3 regions of the Paenibacillus sp. JNU01 genome follow, and region 1 is predicted to be linked to each of the others. Evidence: riboswitches for the same ligand, from Rfam matches in the RefSeq annotation. Region 1 holds a riboswitch; each other region holds the start of a gene.
The links. Region 1 has a riboswitch for thiamine pyrophosphate ahead of NLBNIHML_RS21880 (ABC transporter ATP-binding protein). Riboswitches for the same ligand answer to the same signal wherever they lie in the genome.

Region 1 (4,260 bases):
GGACAAAATATGACGCAGGTATCCGTCACGATCTGTTGAACCTTCGTGCCCATCGAAGCTGTGCAGGGAGAAGTTCATCTGACGCAGCGCCGGTTTACCAAGCAATTTATGCTGAGTCTTGGGCAGCAGTGTACCATTCGTTGTAATATTCACCTTGAGTCCCTTCTCGTGTGCGGAATCTAGCAGAAGATCTATTTTGGGATGCAACAAGGGTTCGCCTTTGACATGTAGATAAATATGATTGGTATGTGGTTTAACTTGTTCCAGTATATTGTTGAAGACTTCAGGGTCAATGAATCCTTTGGCACGCTGCGTCTGCGGACAGAAGCTGCAAGCCAGATTGCAGATACTCGTGATCTCAATATATACTTTTTTGAACGTTTTCAACTTGGGTCCCCATTCTGCCTAGGAGGGAGAACAATCCCACCTGCATTTTGTGATCCGGCCTGTACGGCCCATCCCTATTATATCGAGTTCATGAGCCAAGGTAAATCAGAGAACGGGTTTATCGGGTTGAGTCAAATGATTTGGCTAGTGCCAAATGAACAGATTCAATCGCATGAATATGTGTTGTATCAAATAATGGAACTTCTGAATCCTCTACTTTTACTAATAATCCAATTTCGGTGCAACCTAATATGATTCCCTCAGCTCCATCATCAACCAGCCTTTGGATCACCTTTTTATAATAATCCCTTGATAAGGGCTCAATTTTCCCTAAACATAATTCCTCGTATATTATTTTATTGACAACTTTTCTATCCTCTTCATTCGGTATCAAAACCTTAATACCATTAAATTCAATTCGTTTTTTATAAAAGTCTTGTTCCATCGTATATTTGGTGCCGAGTAAACCAACCGTACTTATATGGGACTTATGAATTTGATTTGCTGTTGCATCAGCAATATGTACGATGGGTAGTGTCACTTTTTCTTCAATATGTTTAATCACTTTATGCATCGTATTTGTACAAATTACAATCATTTCTGCTCCTGCCTTTTCCAAAGACTGAGCAGCATTCCCTAATAATTCACCAGCGCTTTCCCAATCACCTTCAGCTTGATAACGCTCGACCTCTTCAAAATTCACGCTATATAAAATGCACTTGGCTGAATGCAATCCTCCCAATTTATTTTTCACTTCTTCATTAATAATTCGATAATATTCTAACGATGACTCCCAGCTCATTCCACCAATAAGACCAATCGTTCTCATAGTACACTTCCCCTTCCATTGATTACATCCCGAAAGCAGTGTATAGAAATTCAGTAGATATTGTATCGTATCTATTTCATTAAATAAACCTGCCACAGTAAGAGGAGTTGAGGAAACTGGAGCAATTCCGGCAACGGATTAATGCGTCTGCCCGAATAATCTGGCTGTGCAATCCTAATAATCCGAACGGAACCATTTTCAGATCAGTACTCACATTCTTTCTGAGCGCCCCCTTTACATTCCACTTGCATGTGATATATGCTGAACACATAACTGCATATCTTGAACAATGCACTAGGGGAGCCTTACGGCTGAGACGAATCGAATGATTCGGACCCTTTGAACCTGATCTGGATCATACCAGCGGAGGGAAGTGGAGCGGCCTTTCAGTAAGCGGATTTTTTCATGTTGATGATGAATTTTAATGTGAATTGAACTTACAGACCCACTCATTTCTCCGGAAATGGGTGGGTCTTTTTCGCGTTCTGCGGGCAGATCAGCAGGTGTAATGAAAGATCCCGCAGTTTGAAGTTGAATTTGGAATAACAAGGGGGAACAGAACGAGATGGATAATAACATAACCATTCACAACATGAGCTACGCTTTCCCGGGAAAAAGGGATTCCCCCGTGCTCTCCAATGTGTCGATGCGTGTTGCCAACGGCGAATTCGTCTCGCTCATCGGCTCCAGCGGCTCCGGTAAAAGCACCCTTTTCAAGCTGCTGGCAGGCCTGCTTGAGCCAACCCACGGAACCATTGAAATTCCTTGGGTCCCTGAAGGAAAGCGACTGGGGCAGGTGGCCTACATGCCGCAAAAGGACCTCCTGTTATCCTGGCGAACCGTCATGGAGAATTGCATGCTCCCCGCTGAACTTGCTCCAAGGCGACAGGATAAGGGAAAAATTCGCGCAGACATTATGGCAGGGCTCGACAGATTTGGCTTATCCGGCTACGCGCATGCTTACCCGGACGAGCTGTCGGGTGGCATGCGCCAACGTGTCGCGCTGCTTCGTACTTTGTTGACAGGTGGCCAACTCATGCTGCTGGATGAACCATTCGGCGCACTCGATGCCTTAACCAAACGCGAGATGCATCGCTGGCTACTGGAGCTGTGGGAAGATCTGGGCAAAACCGTGTTGTTCATTACGCATGATATTGAAGAGGCCCTGCTACTCAGTGATCGGATTATCCTGTTAACTCCGGGGAGCCAAGACCAACCGCTACAAGATTTGACGGTACCTTTGCCACGTCCAAGACATTCGGACATGATCTACGAACCGGCGCTCCTTCAGATGAGACGACGACTGGAGGAACAATTGCATGCGAGAGGATAACTTGGGAAACTGCATGAAGAATAACGTAAGGCGTTGGCTTGACCGTTATGGTCTGTTTCTTTGGCTCCTGCTCTTGCTGCTTGTCTTCTGGGAGTGGATTGTGCGTATGGGATGGGTGCCCTCCTTCATCATTCCAGCCCCAACGGCGATTGCCAACTCCCTGTATGAGCATCGTCACCTCCTGCTGGCTACACATCTGCCTGCTACCTTGATGGAGGTTGTTGTTGGTTTTGGCTTGTCCATTGGTGCCGGAATTGCACTTGCAACTGGTATGCATATGAATCGGTCGATTGAAAAAGCGTTATATCCCTTCATCGTAATCAGTCAGACGATCCCGTTGATTGCCCTGTCCCCCGTCTTCATCCTATGGTTTGGCTACACGCTGTGGAGCAAAGTTGCGGTTGTGTTCCTGATCGCCTTCTTTCCCATTGTGGTGAGTACCTACGATGGACTTCGCCAAGGCGATCCAGAGCAGCGTGAACTACTGCTCACCATGGGAGCCAGCACGTGGGATATTTTTCGCAAACTCCAGGTTCCACTGGCACTTCCCGCCTTCTTCTCGGGGCTAAAGATGTCTGTGGTGTACTGCGTGGTTGGTGCAACGATAGGCGAATGGCTCGGTGGCAGTAAAGGTCTCGGATACTTCAGCCGCCGCATGTCCAGCAACATGAACACGGACGCGATGTTCGCCGCTATTGTGCTGTTATCCCTGCTCGGGATCGTTTTGTTTGTACTGATTGCCTGGCTGGAGAAACGGTTTGGCACTCGGCGCCATGAAGCGAAAAAATAGCTGGATAAAACGTAGAGAGAATTTAGATTTTAGATGTTACTACAAGAATTACGCTCTACACAACATAACTTATGCACCATTTCAGCAGCTAACTTCAATCAGTACTTTGTCATCTTGTCCGTTAACATACTGCTGTCCATTGTCTACAAACCCAAACGATGAAATGAGGAACTTCATTTATGACTAACAAAGGTATATACTCCCTGCTTCCCATTATGCTCATAAGCCTGTTGCTGATCGTTAGCGGATGTGGCAACACGGGTGCTGGCAAAAACACGCCAACAACAGAATCGGAAACCAATGCACAGCAAGCAAACTCGCCTGTGACAGAACCAGCATCAGACACCAAAGATAAACTGTCCATCATGCTCGACTGGTACCCCAATGCAGTACATTCCTTCATCTATGTAGCTCAGGAAAAAGGATACTTTGCAGACCAAGGTCTCGATGTCGACATTCAGATGCCTGCGGATACCAATGATTCACTCAAACTGGTTGCTGCCGGTAAAATCGATCTGGCTCTAAGCTATCAGCCTCAGATCTTGCTCGCGCGTAGTGAGAACATTCCTGTACGTTCCATTGCTGCTGTTGTTCGCCACCCGCTCGTACATCTGTTGACCGAAGCGAATGGCAACGTGCGTTCACCCAAAGACCTTGAAGGAAAGACGGTTGGCTATTCTTCGATTCCGCTGTATGACGCGATGGTACGGACGATGATCAGCCAAGATGGTGGCAACCCAGACAACATGAATCTGGTCGACGTTGGATTCGATCTGATTCCTTCCCTGGCTTCCGGACAGGCGGACGCGATTATGGGTGGTTTTATTAACCATGAACAATTGATTTTGGAGAAAGAAGGCCATGCCATGAAATCGATTAACCCTGTCGACTATGGCGTGCCTGATTATTATGAATTGGTCC
Region 2 (4,260 bases), 3.0 Mb from region 1:
ATGCCGTTGACTCGTGATACTCACGCGTTAAGATATGCCTGTTCAGCTCGACAACTACAGTCTTGACTTGCAGGTCAAACGATTGGAGCAGTTTATCCACACGATTTAATCTGTCTTCAATCTCCATCCGTTGTCCATTAACAATGATATTCACTGCACCACTCCCTTTCTGTTCAAACGCTCTGGATTCAGCACTTCAATTCCGAGTTCTTCTGAGCTTTTGCCAGTGATTAACTCCGCGATAAGCCTGCCTGTTATCGCACTTAGCAAAATACCATTACGGTAATGCCCAAAGGCAGCGAACAGTCCAGGTATACTCTTGCATGCACCTATATAAGGCAGCCCATCTGGCGTTGCCGGTCTTACACCTGCCCACGCTCGCTTAAATTGCGCTTCTTTCATCCCGGGTACCCAGTGGGTAGCCGCTGTTAGCAGCTTCTGAACACCCTGTACAGAAACATTCAAATCCGTTCTGCCCGGCAGACTGGTTGCCCCGAGCCAAACTTCGCCATTGGCTTTGGGAACAATATAGACATCCTCTGCATAAACCGTTCTGTCAGGTCTGTACCCTGCATGTTCATCTGAGAACTGAACGGCAGCTATTTCTCCTTTTACCGACCACACAGGTAAGCTCAGATTCACATGTCTCATCAATGCTTCACTCTGTAATCCAGCCGCTATAACGACATGTTTGCACGTTATCTCACCGATCGATGTGGTGATCCCCTGCACGCCGTGTTCGTTTGCTTGTACACGTATACCCTGTATGTCCTCTATAAACCGAGCTCCCATGGCTTGAGCAGATTCCGCATATGCCCTAGTTAGATGGACAGGAAGGATTTCACTCTCGTATGGTCTGTAGTAGGCTCCGTATGTATCTCTGTTAAGCCACGATGCCTCCTGTTGCACAACCGAACGATCCCACCACACCTCATCAGCAGACAAACCGGATTTTCGATTGTTCTTATAGCGGTTTAATTCACTGTATGATCGAAAAGGGGTCAAGAATCCATGGCGTTGCAGGCCGATATCTACCCCACTGAGGGTACCCATTATCCCTTGTTGCTCAATAAGTAACTGTCTACTCTGCCTGGCAAGCTTAGCCATCAAAGGATGAGCAAAATCCTCACTATCTGGCGCAAGCATTCCAGCCGCTGCGCAAGAAGTGCCTCCCGCAATCGCGGAACGCTCCAGCAACAAAACATCCTGTCCACGGGAAGCAAGCTCATACGCAATGGCACAACCAACGACACCTCCGCCTACAATAATCGTTTCTGCATGAATCTTATCCGGATTATCAGTTACACTTTTGCTTCTTGATTCCGTTTCAGAGTTCAGTTGATGACTGAAATGATTCCTGTTCTGACCCGTTACGATCTCATTCATCCTCTCATCTCCTTTCACCGGCTTAGACTTCCTGTAGCAACGATAGCCTGCCTTAGTGATGCAGCTGCCCGATCCGGGGAATCGCTCGACCATACATTTGAGATCACGGCGACTCCCTGTGCCCCTGTAGTGCGAATCGCTTGGATATTTCCCGGCTCTATGCCTCCGATCGCGATGACAGGAATGGAGACACCTCTGCATACTTCATCAAGAGCATATAATCCTCTTGGTTCTAGATCTGGCTTGCTATTGGTCGCGAAGACATGCCCAAAGAAAAGGTAATCAGCTCCCTGTTCTTCAGCGATTTTTGCCTCATCGATGGAATGAACAGATACACCCAGACGAAGTCGCTGCATTTTGCTTATGACAGCAGGGTTGTATTTACGTATCGCATCTTGCCCCCAATGAACACCGCCATAGAGATCATTCTGTGAAGGCAGTTCTGAACCATTGATAACGATGCGACAAGATGGAATATTAACATTACGCAGACTTTCAGCCCAGCCGATCTTGTCTTGCCATGTAAGTTGTTTCTCTCGTATGTGAATATAGTCCACCCATGGCCAAACGTCCTTGGCTGCTTTTACAAAAGATGCTCGATTTCCTGCACCCGTAGATACAACATGCAATTCAAATGATTCGTCAACATGCTCATGAAAAATTGCGGTACCCTCCCTCTCCTTCCATGCGTGAATGCTATGAAAACACAAAAAAAGCCACTCCCGTAGGGGAGTGGCTGCGTATGAATTATAGGATCAGATCACTGACTGATGCATACAGTTTATTTCGTGCAGTACAGCTATAGATCTATAGCCATAACGTTATACACGCAACTGCATGTTTCAATTCGCTAAGCAGACGGTTGAAATCTTTTCGAGTTGCCGTTTGCTCACGTCATTCACTGAAACGCGCTCGCCACTTCCCTACGCTGGTATGATCCAGATCAGGTGCAAAGGGTCCGGAATCGCATTCTTCCATCTCAGCCGCATCGTGCGGCCCCCCTAGTGTTCATATGAAGTTGTAGCCTATGTTACCATAGACGGATTTTTTTGTCACCGTCATTTCTGTTAAACATGGTCTCAAATCATCTAGTTTTTCTCAGACCATTCTTCGACATTCCATGTTTTGGTGACCCAACCCTCGTAAAAATCAGGTTCATGAGATACCAGTAGCACCGTTCCCTTAAATTCTTGCAAGGCACGTTGCAACTCCGCTTTGGCTGTGACATCCAGATGGTTTGTCGGCTCATCAAATAAAATCCAGTTGCTTTCGCGCATCAGGAGTTTGCATAAACGAACCTTGGCTTGTTCTCCACCACTCAGCATGTTGAGCGGACGAGTAATGTGCTCATTCTTTAATCCGCAGCGAGCGAGATGACCCCGGACCTCATTCTGAGTCAAATGTGAAAACTCATTCCAGACATCCTCGATCGGCGTGATATTTCCAGCACGAACCTCCTGCTCAAAATAGGCCGTTTCGAGATAATCTCCCAAAAAGGTCTTTCCACTCAGTGGAGATATTTTCCCGAGGATGGTTTTCAGCAGTGTCGATTTACCCACACCATTACAGCCTACAATGGCAATTTTCTCACCACGTTCAATCGTCATCGTCATTTTGGGCAGCAAAGGATAGGTATATCCAATTTCAAAATCAATGCCCTCAAAGACCGTTTTGCTACTCGCGCGGGCATCCTTGAATTTAAACGTTGGTTTAGCCGCTTCATCTGGGCGATCAATACGTTCAATCTTGTCCAGCTGTTTCTCGCGGCTCTTCGCACGACCTGAAGTTGAAGCCCGCGCCTTATTACGCTGAATGAAATCTTCCTGTTTCTTGATGTACTCTTGCTGTTTCTCGTATGCATCAATATGCTGGGCTTTATTCATATCAGCCATCTCCAGGAACTTGTTATAGTTCGCTGCATATCTCGTTAATTTGGCAAATTCCAAATGATAAATGACATTTACGACTTCATTCATGAATTCCGTGTCATGGGAAATTAAGAGGAATGCATGCGGGTAGTCCTTTAGGTAACGCGACAGCCATTCAATGTGCTCTACATCCAGATAGTTGGTTGGCTCATCCAGTAACAGAGCTGTAGGTTTTTCGAGCAGAAGCTTGGCAAGCAGCACCTTGGTGCGCTGTCCACCACTTAGAGCTGCGACATCTCGATCAAGACCAATTGCAGACAAACCAAGACCATTGGCCATCTCTTCAACTTTTACGTCAATCAGATAAAAGTCGCCCTGTTCCAGTTGTTCCTGAATATCGCCCATCTCTTCCAGCAACTGCTCCAGCTTATCTGGATCTGCATCTGCCATCTGGTCCGTAATATTCATCATTTCTTTTTCCAATTCAAGCAACGGAAGGAAAGCATCCTTAAGCACATCACGAATCGTTTTGCCTGGCGTAAGCTTTGTGTGCTGATCCAGATATCCATAACGGACCTTAGGTGTCCATTCCACTTTTCCACTGTCTTTAAGCAATTTACCGGTAAGGATGTTCATTAATGTGGATTTACCAACACCATTGGCACCAACAAGTCCTACACGCTCTCCGGCGAGTAAACGAAACGATACATTTTTAAATAACGTGCGATCTCCAAAATTGTGACTCACGTTCTCTACTGACAATAAACTCATAAGATGAGGTTGCTCCTATCTATTAGACATTACTTTTATTATGGTTCCGAACCCCTATTCTAGCACAGGTCTCGTCTTTTCTGAAAGTAATGTAAACAGTTCAGGAACTCCTTCCAAGATTTTGTCATGTACGCAAGCTAACGATTAGAGCAGTTATATTCGAAATAGCCTTGTGCAGCTGCTTGTCTTCCGTCTGTGAACACCTCTTCGGCACGGTAACCATTACCACATGTGG
Region 3 (4,260 bases), 290 kb from region 1:
GTGGGAGGTGATCCTATGAACTTCTCTTTTAACGACGTAATCGTGTTCGCGATGTTAATTATTGCGCTCCTGACATACATCGATCGTAAAAAGAAGTGACCCGCCACAGGTTGACGGCCTGACGGGTCACTTCATCTGAACTTGCTGCACTCGGAGGAATACCCACCGCAAATGCTGTGCAGGAGTAGCCATTGGCCTGGCTACTCTTATTGGTGTTTACTTACATTCATTTTATTAAACATCTGCTAGACAATCAACCATAATACTGATAAAAAGTATTAGGAAGCTGATCAATAAGAGAAAAATACGACATGATATCATTATTCTCACCTTCAAACGATGTCAGACTGCCAAGGTTAAGCTGTACCAGCGCCTAGGAGCGTGTCCGATACTCCTCAGCCTTTTCCTGCATGCCAGCTATCACAGCCTCATTCTCGGACAATCCTTTATCTGCCGCAAAGGCACGAATGTCCTGCGTAATGCGCATGCTGCAGAACTTCGGTCCGCACATGGAGCAGAAATGTGCCTCCTTAGCCCCTTCTGCCGGCAGCGTCTCATCATGGTAGGAAAGCGCCCGTTCCGGGTCGAGTGACAGGTTAAACTGATCCCGCCAGCGGAACTCGAAGCGTGCCTTGGACAATGCATCATCCCGGCGCTGAGCACGCGGATGGCCTTTCGCCAGATCAGCGGCATGGGCCGCGATCTTGTAGGCAATAACCCCTTCGCGCACATCATCCTTGTTAGGCAAGCCCAGATGTTCTTTTGGCGTGACGTAACAGAGCATGGACGTGCCAAACCAGCCAATCATAGCCGCACCAATGGCGGACGTAATGTGATCGTATCCCGGGGCAATATCGGTCGTCAGTGGCCCCAAAGTGTAGAAAGGTGCCTCTTGGCATATCTCCATCTGTAGATCCACATTCTCCTTGATCTTGTGCATCGGTACATGCCCCGGGCCCTCGATCATCACCTGCACATCATGTTTCCATGCGATCTGCGTCAGTTCCCCGAGCGTAGCCAGTTCCGCCATCTGAGCTTCGTCATTCGCATCGTAGATACTGCCTGGACGAAGTCCATCTCCCAGCGAAAACGCCACATCATACCTTTTCATAATCTCGCAGATTTCTTCGAAATGAGTGTATAAAAAATTCTCCTGATGATGCGCAAGGCACCATGCTGCCATAATGGACCCACCCCGGGATACAATACCTGTCATCCGCTTGGCGGTCATGGGGATATAACGCAGCAGCACACCTGCATGAATCGTAAAGTAGTCCACGCCCTGCTCTGCCTGCTCAATGAGCGTGTCTCGGTACAATTCCCAGGTCAGCGCTTCCGCTTCGCCATTCACCTTCTCCAGTGCCTGATACAGCGGCACCGTACCAATCGGTACAGGTGAATTACGGATGATCCATTCCCGTGTCGTATGAATGTTTTTGCCTGTAGACAGATCCATCACGGTATCCGATCCCCATCGTACCGCCCAAGTCATCTTCTCGACCTCTTCCTCGATGGAGGAAGATACGGCAGAGTTACCTATATTAGCATTGATCTTCACGTGAAAATGACGACCGATCAACATCGGCTCACTCTCTGGGTGATTGATGTTGGATGGCAGAATCGCCCGTCCACTCGCCAGCTCCTGCCGCACAAATTCCGGTTCCACCCCTTCACGGATAGCGGCATACTCCATTTCTGGTGTAATGACGCCCTGCCTTGCGTAGTGCATCTGGGTGACACAGCGCCCAGCCTGAGCACGCAGTGGTTGTCCCCGAAATCCAGGGTATTCCTCTGCCCCGGCTCTCCGCCCTCCGGGCTTTAGTCCGTTATCCTCGGGTTGAACGGCTCTGCCCTCATATGCTTCAATATCACCGCGTTCCATAATCCAATGATTTCGGAGCGCGGGTAATCCCTTCCGAATATCCATCTGGAATTTGGGATCAGTCATGGGGCCGCTCGTATCGTAGACACGTAGCGGTCCGTTATGCTCCACCCCTTGGGGAGTATTCGTGTCATGAAGGGCTATCTCACGCTCCGGTACAGCTATGTCCGGCCGTGAGCCCTGAATGTAGACTTTACGGCTACCCGGAAAGGGCTGAACCCGTCCGGCCGCTCCTGTTTCCTTTTCCACCTGCTGACCGTTATGTTCCTGTTCCATCGCTTGTTGTCCCGTTTGGTTTCCTGTACTCATGTTTGCTCGTCTCCTCCTCCGTGTTCGTTCACTTGGTTTGGTTGGCATCGTCATCAGCTCGCTTACGCACCTGTCCCAAATCATGCAGAGCGCAGAGAAGAAAGAGCGATCCTACACCAGACCAAGGGGGAGACATTATTCATGTACAGTTAACGACAGAACGGAGGTTACCACAGATCATAAATCTATAATGATTGCTCTCTCCAAGCCCACTTTTGCAGGTTATTGAAAAAACAGTCCATGGAATGTGTATTATCTCGCCCGTCCACTGTATATAAAAAAGCCGGCCCCCGAAGGAACCGACTTTAATGTCCATCACCAATAATGCTCCTGGTTGCAGCTCCATAACGGAGTCCTGCAAGAGTCACACATGTGGTGGTTGTGGTCATATCGCCGATTACTTCCCTACGCTGGTATGATCCAGATCAGGTGCAAAGGGTCCGGAATCTCATGCGATTCCGTCTCAGTCCGGACAATTCGGACTCCCCCAGTAACGTTAAAAGTTGCGGCATACATAAGCCGCTGTTCATATTCAATGAAGCTGACCCCGATGGGCCGTCCATTACAGAGTAGCGCAACCGGAACATAAAAACAACCTTTATATTCCAGAACACCAACCCAATTGGAGAAAAACCTTTCATCAATATCAGGATAACATGAGCCCCATCTGCGTAGCAGCTTCCTTTAGCACAGGTGCGTATTCGTGCAAAGTCTCCTGCGAAAGTCGGCTGACAGGCCCTGAGACCGAGAGAGCAGCTGCAATATTGCCTCGGCGATCCATAATCGGTACAGATACCGCTGCAGCTCCCGGCTCACGCTCCTCATAACTCGTCGCATATCCGTTATCCCGGATATCTCCCATTTGCGCCAAATACACCGCAGGGTCAATAAACACCGGCCATTCCGGCCCGTTCATCAGTTCCTCACGATCCTCATCCGTGGCAAACGCCATCAAGACTTTGCTGGATGCGCCAACAGACAGCGGAAGTCTAACACCAACGGGAGCAACTCGGCGAATCGCCTGATCACTTTGCACCGCCTGAATCCGAATCCGTTCACTGCCATCACGCAGGTACAGACTCACGGTCTCCCCCAATCGGTCTCTCAGTCGCTCCATCGCAGGCAGCAGCAGAATAGCGGGATCATCACTGCGGGACATATGAGCCGACAGCTCCCAGATTCGGATGCCTAGTCGATACTTCTCTGTTGCTGCATCGCGGATTACGAATCCTCGATCCTCCAGTGTAGCCATCAAGCGGTGCACTGTACTTTTGTGCAGGCCGATCTGGCTGGCAATCTCGGTGAGTCCCAGATCACTGCGTGTGGTAAAACATAATAATATATCCAGCGCCCGTTCCACAGCCCGGACGGTTAACTTGCGATCTTCCATGGCATAATGCCCTCCTCATGTTTCATCACATGAAACTTGGTTACATAAATTATATGAGAAACGGTCTCATCTGTAAACCAAAAAGAGCCAAAATTGAAATAGACCAACGTGTAAAATTTTCCTTTTTATAAGACTTAATCCCCTGTAATTTACACACTAAGGTAATGTTACCCATATATCTTAAGAACTATATAACAATTGCGTAACAAATGCCCTCAATCAATTGACTTTGACTATATTGGAACATACGATAAAGATATATTACATTAAGATATCGCTCTGAAGCAGGCTCTGAAATAAACGCAATTCTCTTTTCATGTCGTTGTTATCTTCAACTGAACTTCAAAGGAGGGGCATTCATGTATCCAACATCCCAGAGCGAAGCCCCGCTGCAAACAAAAGTGTCCGATCTGCCCTCTTCCCTATCACCGAGGCTGATTCGGTTCAAACATATTATCGTAGCGCTGCTGCTCTCCGTTGTATTTTTTCTATTGTTTTGTTTTATTGCACTGCATGGTTACATCGCATGGGTATTATCCAACCCGACTGTAGCGCCTGTCTTCTCCAATCCGATGCAGGCCAAGAATATGAAGTACGAAGACATCACGTTCCCGGCAGCAGATGGCAGCCGGACAATGCAAGGATGGTATATCCCTGCTGACAATGCCGCAAGCAAAAC

Region 2: linked by a shared signal. The riboswitch ahead of NLBNIHML_RS04785 (thiamine phosphate synthase) and the one ahead of NLBNIHML_RS21880 (ABC transporter ATP-binding protein) in region 1 are both predicted to bind thiamine pyrophosphate.
Region 3: linked by a shared signal. The riboswitch ahead of thiC (phosphomethylpyrimidine synthase ThiC) and the one ahead of NLBNIHML_RS21880 (ABC transporter ATP-binding protein) in region 1 are both predicted to bind thiamine pyrophosphate.

What each region holds. Positions count from the first base shown of each region.
Region 1 is NZ_CP169723.1:5,016,797-5,021,056, reverse strand. It holds gene NLBNIHML_RS21890 (radical SAM/SPASM domain-containing protein) at 1-387, opposite strand, end outside; gene NLBNIHML_RS21885 (aspartate/glutamate racemase family protein) at 506-1,216, opposite strand; TPP riboswitch at 1,503-1,605, shown strand; gene NLBNIHML_RS21880 (ABC transporter ATP-binding protein) at 1,782-2,549, shown strand; gene NLBNIHML_RS21875 (ABC transporter permease) at 2,536-3,339, shown strand; gene NLBNIHML_RS21870 (ABC transporter substrate-binding protein) at 3,519-4,260, shown strand, end outside.
Region 2 is NZ_CP169723.1:1,163,467-1,167,726, forward strand. It holds gene thiS (sulfur carrier protein ThiS) at 1-154, opposite strand, end outside; gene thiO (glycine oxidase ThiO) at 151-1,386, opposite strand; gene NLBNIHML_RS04785 (thiamine phosphate synthase) at 1,401-2,096, opposite strand; TPP riboswitch at 2,290-2,399, opposite strand; gene NLBNIHML_RS04790 (ABC-F family ATP-binding cassette domain-containing protein) at 2,475-4,025, opposite strand; gene NLBNIHML_RS04795 (hypothetical protein) at 4,163-4,260, opposite strand, start outside.
Region 3 is NZ_CP169723.1:4,727,115-4,731,374, reverse strand. It holds gene thiC (phosphomethylpyrimidine synthase ThiC) at 374-2,158, opposite strand; TPP riboswitch at 2,577-2,690, opposite strand; gene NLBNIHML_RS20700 (IclR family transcriptional regulator) at 2,838-3,581, opposite strand; gene NLBNIHML_RS20695 (alpha/beta hydrolase) at 3,941-4,260, shown strand, end outside.